DNA from 3 places in the Neobacillus sp. GCM10023253 genome. Region 3 is predicted to be linked to each of the others. Evidence: riboswitches for the same ligand, from Rfam matches in the RefSeq annotation. Region 3 holds a riboswitch; each other region holds the start of a gene.
What was found. A riboswitch is a leader RNA that binds a small molecule or an ion and turns the genes downstream of it on or off. The one in region 3 is predicted to bind lysine.
Positions count from the first base shown of each region.

Region 1: another riboswitch for lysine. It lies ahead of ACFPA1_RS12925 (amino acid permease); the one in region 3 lies ahead of dapA (4-hydroxy-tetrahydrodipicolinate synthase).
Region 2: another riboswitch for lysine. It lies ahead of ACFPA1_RS11965 (ABC transporter substrate-binding protein); the one in region 3 lies ahead of dapA (4-hydroxy-tetrahydrodipicolinate synthase).

Region 1 is NZ_JBHSHV010000009.1:35,894-38,163, reverse strand. It holds gene ACFPA1_RS12925 (amino acid permease) at 1-1,351, opposite strand, end outside; lysine riboswitch at 1,453-1,642, opposite strand; gene ACFPA1_RS12920 (YitT family protein) at 1,913-2,270, shown strand, end outside.
Region 2 is NZ_JBHSHV010000008.1:272,982-275,251, forward strand. It holds gene ACFPA1_RS11960 (M20/M25/M40 family metallo-hydrolase) at 1-359, opposite strand, end outside; lysine riboswitch at 540-724, shown strand; gene ACFPA1_RS11965 (ABC transporter substrate-binding protein) at 793-1,587, shown strand; gene ACFPA1_RS11970 (amino acid ABC transporter permease) at 1,685-2,270, shown strand, end outside.
Region 3 is NZ_JBHSHV010000015.1:26,177-28,446, forward strand. It holds gene ACFPA1_RS18745 (sulfite exporter TauE/SafE family protein) at 1-246, opposite strand, end outside; gene dapA (4-hydroxy-tetrahydrodipicolinate synthase) at 448-1,335, opposite strand; lysine riboswitch at 1,448-1,628, opposite strand; gene ACFPA1_RS18755 (D-2-hydroxyacid dehydrogenase) at 1,844-2,270, shown strand, end outside.

The sequences.
Region 1 (2,270 bases), on a different contig from region 3:
CGCCCATAAATGCTGAATAGTTTTGCCCAATTACGACAATGGCGCAAACAACAAAAGCAAAGATTGGGCCAAATGGGAACAACTTTGATTTATATGGCAATAAGTTTAAGTCTTTGCCTTGTGCCACATAAGCTCTGCGGAAGCGATAATGACAAATCGCAATTCCTAACCACGCGATAAAGCCGGACATACCTGAAGCATTTAAAAGCCATACATAAACTGTACCATCGCCAAAAAGGGATGCCAGAAAAGCAAGTGTTCCGACTAATGCTGTTACAATTAAAGCATTAACTGGCACACCATTTTTGTTCAATTTACCAAGAAATTTTGGTGCTTTTCCTTGACGTGCCAAATCCCAAAGCATCCGAGTCGATGCATACATTCCTGAATTACCTGCTGATAAAACAGCTGTTAAAATGACTGCATTCATGACAGAAGCAGCAAATGCGATTCCGGCTTTTTGGAAAACAAGCGTAAATGGACTTACAGCAACATCTCCATTAGCAAGGTTTTCATTTGTATAAGGAATAATAAGACCGATAACAAGAATAGCTAACACATAGAATAAAAGAATTCGCCAAAAAACTTGCTTTACTGCACGTGGGATTGATTTTTCTGGGTTATCTGTTTCACCTGCTGCAACACCTAAAAGTTCAGTTCCTTGGAAGGAAAATCCAGCTGCCATAAAGATTCCAAGCATGGCCATGAATCCGCCATGGAATGGTGCATCTCCAACTGTAAAGTTTTTAAAGCCAATTGCTTCATTTCCCATAATTCCAAAAATCATTAACGTACCAGCAATGATAAAGATCACAACAGTTACAACTTTAATTAATGAGAACCAATATTCCGCCTCGCCAAATCCCTTAACAGAAAGATAATTTAACAAGAACATGATAACTAAAAAGATGCTGCTCCACAATAGTGAAGGAGAATCTGGAAACCAAAATTTCATAATCATTGTTACTGCAGAAAGTTCTGCTGCAATCGTAATGGCCCAGTTGTACCAATAGTTCCAGCCTAGGGCAAAACCAAGGGATGGATCCACGAATTTCGTAGCATAGGTACTAAAGCTTCCTGCTACCGGCATGTAGGCACCCATTTCAGCTAAACTTTGCATTAAGAAATAAACCATAATGCCAATAACAAGATATGAAAGAATCGCTCCGCCAGGTCCCGCGCTATGGATAGCACCGCCGCTGGCAAGAAATAATCCGGTCCCGATAGTTCCGCCAAGAGAAATCATTGTAAGATGGCGGGACTTTAAGCTCCGTCTTAATTCATTTTTATCATTTTTTGGACCCGTGGGCCTAGTGTATATTTCGTCTTTTCTTACCTGCGCTGTTTGCATGTTTATGACTCCTTTAAATTTTTTTATTGGAAGGAGTTTGGAATAAAAAATGCCCTCGAAGCAGATTCGACGGCATTTGTATATACCCCGCATCATACCTTCCGAAAGATAGCTCAACACGTAAAGCTGGTAAGTCTATACGTGACAGTTCTGTTCCTGTTCGGAGACAGCCCCAGCATGTTTCTCCAGAGAGAAAAACACACTTCGGCAGCTTTTCCTTTCAAACGGAGTCAAAAACATCTCTGCGTTTCGTCCATTTTACTAATAAAAACCGCGACCTCTACCTCATCGGTTTTGATGAGGATTTAATATTAAGAATGATATATTACTAGAGTATATACGTTTTAATAAATTTGTCAATATTATATATTGGAAACGAGGGATTAGGGGTTTTTGTAAGATGAATATTAATGTAATATGCTTTTATAATTATTCAACTTAATTTTCGGGTGCTATTTCCAGATAATTAATTGTTTTTTAAATATATTAATTAGTTTACATCCTAGCTATGAATCGTTATCATTTTTTTAAATAAATAGTGGAAAGACAGGAGAAATATTCATGCAGATGGTTGGAATTATTATCGGCTCTTTTATAATTGTAGCTGCATTCAATCTTTTCCTCATCCCTCACGAGGTTTTAAGTAGCGGGATGAGCGGTATTTCGATGATAATAGGAATGATTACCCCCATAAACACAGGAGTGGCTAATCTTTTGTTGAACCTTCCCCTTTTAATCATTGGCTATAAAATGCTGGGAAAAAGATTTATCTTTAATTCAATCTTTTCAGTGTTCGTTATTTCTTTAGGACTTTATTTAGTGCCAGTATTTCCTGTCGCGAAAGATACCATCCTCTCATCAATATTTGGCGGAGCTTTGACCGGCCTAGGGGTTGGAATCGTATTTCGAAGCTCGGGTT
Region 2 (2,270 bases), on a different contig from region 3:
GAGGCAGGCAGCTCCTCCCTCTTTAACGCAGCCATTAGTTGATCCGGAAAACACGCATGTTCTTTTAGGTGATTAAAATCATCAATTCCAACCGTGTCCATATGTCCCATCAAAATGACCGTACGGCGGCTATTCCCTTTTGTACCTTTGACAAATGCCAATACATTATATCTTTCATGTTCATCCTGAATGGTTTGAGACATCGTCATGTGAGAAGGATTTTTTGAAAAATAAGGAAAAGCAGAAATAAATTTATATAAATATTGGGCAATTGTTTTTTCACCCTTTGTATTCACAATACTTTCGATATTCACGAGTTGGTTCGTGAATGCCAATACATCCTCACGGCATTGCAGCATCATTCTGACCCCTTTTTTTTAAGATTAGTATTGTAGAAAAATGTATACCAATTAACAAATTTTCGTCAAGTCTTTTCAAATGGGGAAATATTCTAGTAAATTTATACTTGATTATGTATAAATATTTACTTATACTAATTATTGCGAAAAGAATATTAATTCCTCATCTTTAAGCTTTTGAGATGAGGTAGAGGTCGCGATTTATATTAGTATCCTATTGGAGATTCAGTGAAATCTATGAAAATAGGAAAAAGGATAAATCGCCGAAGCCTCTGAAATCACTGTTTTCAGAGGGCTGGGGCTGTACTCGAAATGGGGCAGAACTGTCACAATTCTCACGAGAATTGTGGAGAACTATCTAATTCAAAGCTTTTAATGAGGGTGTCAGGCACCGTCACATGGACGGTGCTTTTTATATTAAAAAGGGGGAAGCATCATGAGAAAACTTATGATATTAGTAGTTTCTGCATTACTTTTGATTCTAGCAGCGTGCGGATCGAAAGAAACAGCTAAAACAGACCAGGCAAAGGGTGAAGATTTAGGCCTAATTAAAGAGGGTACACTATCGTTTGCGATGAGCGGGCAATATCCGCCATTAAACTTTAAGAAGGATGACAAATTAACTGGTTTTGACGTAGAAATTGGTAATGAGATTGCCAAAAGAATTGGTGTAAAGGCAAATCCTGTGACTAATCAATGGGAAACTATCATCCAAGGTTTAAAAGCTAAAAAATACGATGCAATTATCGGAAGTATGACAGCAACACCTGAACGTGATAAACAAGTAGACTTCACAAACCCATATTATTTATCCGGCGCCCAAATCTTTGTGGCTGAGAACAACAGTAATATTACTTCAAAAGATGATTTAAAGGGAAAAACAATCGGCGTCATCCAGGCAAGCACTTGGAAAGATATGGCCCTTGAACTATCCGATCAAGTAAAAGGATATCCATCTGATGTTAACGCTCTTCAGGACTTGGCAATTGGCCGTTTAGATGCCGTTATTACTGATAAAATCGTCGGTTTGAATGCGAAAAACGAAAAAGGTTTAAAAATCAAGCCGATTGGCAACCTGCTAAATGAGGACCGCGTTAGTGTTGCGGTTGCAGAAGGTAACAAAGAGCTTGCTGATAAAATCAACAAAGCCATTGACGACATGCAGAAGGATGGCACTTACGAAAAAATCAGCAAAAAATGGTTCAACGAAAACTTACTTGAAAAGTAAGCACCCGCACATCTTTAAGACGCAAAATAGGAAAATTGGATAACGTAAGCTCCATGCTTGGGGCTTACGTTTTTTCAAAGGAGGTAGAAATGAAATCATGACTTTTTGGCAAAATATTATCGGCATCCTCAGTGAGCATGGTGTTGCCTTCTTGAAAGCCTCATGGATGACGATTTCCATTACAATTATTTCTCTGCTATTTGCATTAATCATTGGAATCATCTTTGCCAGTTTTAAAATCTCTTCTATCAAATTTCTTAATTGGATTTCTGATATTTATATTGGGCTTATCCGCGGGACTCCGTTAATCGTTCAAATTATGTTCCTATATTATGGAATCGCGAATTTTCTAACCCTTGACAGCTTTACAGCCGGCGCGCTTGCGTTAAGTATTCATACTGGGGCGTATATAGCAGAAATTTTCAGGGGGGCTGTCCAATCGATCGACCGCGGGCAAATGGAAGCTGCAAGATCGCTAGGGATGTCCTACCCGCTTGCAATGCGCAGAATTATTTTTCCACAGGCCTTCAAACGAGCCATCCCGCCGCTGGGGAATCAGTTCATTATCAGCTTAAAAGATTCTTCACTAGTTGCCTATATTTCTGTAACAGACTTATTTAACACTGCCCTTACCGTCCAAGGGGAAAATTATATGCCATTTGAAACCTACTTTGTTGTCGGAC
Region 3 (2,270 bases):
TGCACTTGGGACACTTCCGATTGCAAGATACTTCATGAGTTTAAAGTTAATTGTTTTCTGTCTCCAATGCTGAATGACTCCAAACAGTTTGGTAATGGAGTTGTATACTAGGTCCGTTCCCACCGCAATGGAAGGCTGAATTCCGACCATGATGAGCACTGGGGTTAACAATGCTGCCCCTCCAACCCCTGTTAAACCTACCAATAACCCAACTAATAATCCCATTAATGCAATTCCTATGCTCATGTTGGGGGCCTCCTTCTTTTGTGACTAATTCCGAGTAAATATATGTGAATTATAGAGTTTGGAGAGGGTTTTGTAAACACTTTTCTGAATTTATTAAAGAAATATTTTTGCAGTGAGGATAGAGGGGAAAAGCAGAAATTAAAAAAAGCAGGACAAATCGAACGGGAGCCCGCTCGATTTGTCCTGCTTTCGGGTATCACTCTAAATAACTTCCAGTTCGCTATTCTGCAATAGGACATTCTGAAGTGTTCTGGTTTCCTCTTCGTTTAAAGGAATTAACGGCAAGCGCAGACCGCCGACATTGATCCCTTTCATATTTAGGGATGCTTTTACAGGTGCTGGGCTTGGTGCTGCAAATAAAGCTTTCATAATTGGCAGTAATTCACGGTGTGCATCAGCGGCGCCTGCTAAATCCCCATTTTTAAAGCGTGACACCATATCCTGCATTTCATTCCCGATAATATGAGATGCAACGGAAATCACACCAACGCCGCCAATCGAAAGCACCGGCAAGGTCATTCCATCATCACCGCTGTATAAAGAAAAGTCATCATCAGTTTGTTTAATAATTTCGGCCATGTCATCCAAGTGGCCGCTAGCTTCCTTAACCGCTACAATATTAGGAATCTGAGAAAGGCGGATGACCGTTTCAGCAGATATATTGACGACACTGCGTCCTGGAATATTATAAAGCATTACCGGAAGAGAAGTAGATTCAGCAATCGCTTTAAAATGCTGATACATGCCTTCCTGGGATGGTTTATTATAGTATGGGGCTACGAGCATAATGCCGTCTACAGCGACTTCTTCTGCTAGCTTTGTTAGACTGATTGAGGCTCTTGTGTTGTTTGAGCCAGTCCCTGCAATAACGGGAACTCTCCCGTCCGCAACTTCAACCACAAATTTAAATAAAGCCACTTTTTCCTCAGTTGATAAGGTAGGGGACTCACCGGTTGTTCCACAAACAACCAACCCGTCAGTACCATTCGCTAATAAATAATTTACTAAATCTCTCGTCGCATTAAAATCAATTTCGCCATCCTGATCAAACGGAGTCACCATTGCTGTTAAAACTTGGCCAAAGTACATAAATTTCACCCTTTTAAAATTATTTTTAAAAAGAGGTAAGGCCAAACGCAAAAAGCAGCTGCGGGAAGGGCCCACTAGCTGCATCAGAAACGTTAATTTTACAAGTTCCCCTGCGTGAGATAGCCCTCCATATAGTTTCCTATATGACAATTCTGTATTTATTCAATAACAGAACCAGCTCCCGGAACAATGAGATCCTCAGAAGCTTCGGCAAATTCCCCTTTCCGCCACCGTCAACGGGTCCCATTACCCTTGGATGGTTTACTGATGGTCTTTGCGCCTCTATCCTCACTTCATAAGGTATGAAGTAAGAAGTATGTAATTAAAATTAATATAACAGAATATTCCTATTTGTTCAAGGGGTTTTTATAAAAAACACTAAAATCGTATATTTATTGATAGTTATATAGCATGGGGAGGGCAGCAGAGATTAACAGCCCTACGATTTTTTTTGAGTTTTTTCCCAATTATCCTTAAAATGGAGTTAATGTTGAAGAGGTGAATTATTGTGAAAATCGAAAATATTTTAATTGTCAGCCCCATGTATCAGGAGCTTCGGGCATACATCCAAAATGCGGGCGTCCAAAAGAATATCCGTTATATCCCGGAGGATGAAGCCACTCAGGAGAATTTGAAATGGGCGGATGCACTTGTATCTTTTAATCTCAAATCGGATTACGATTACAGTCATTTAAAATGGGTGCACTCGCTCGGTGCGGGAGTTGACCGCTTTTTATATAAAAAGACCTGGGACGATCGTGTACTTTTAACAAGGACAGTTTGTACGTTTGGTCAAAGAATCGGAGAGTATTGTTTAAGCTACATATTAAGAGACTTACAATGTCACGAGGAGTTTCGGGAATTACAGCTACAGAAAAAATGGCAGCAACGGACTCCGAAGCTATTAAATGAACTCAAAGTGATGGTCTATGGAA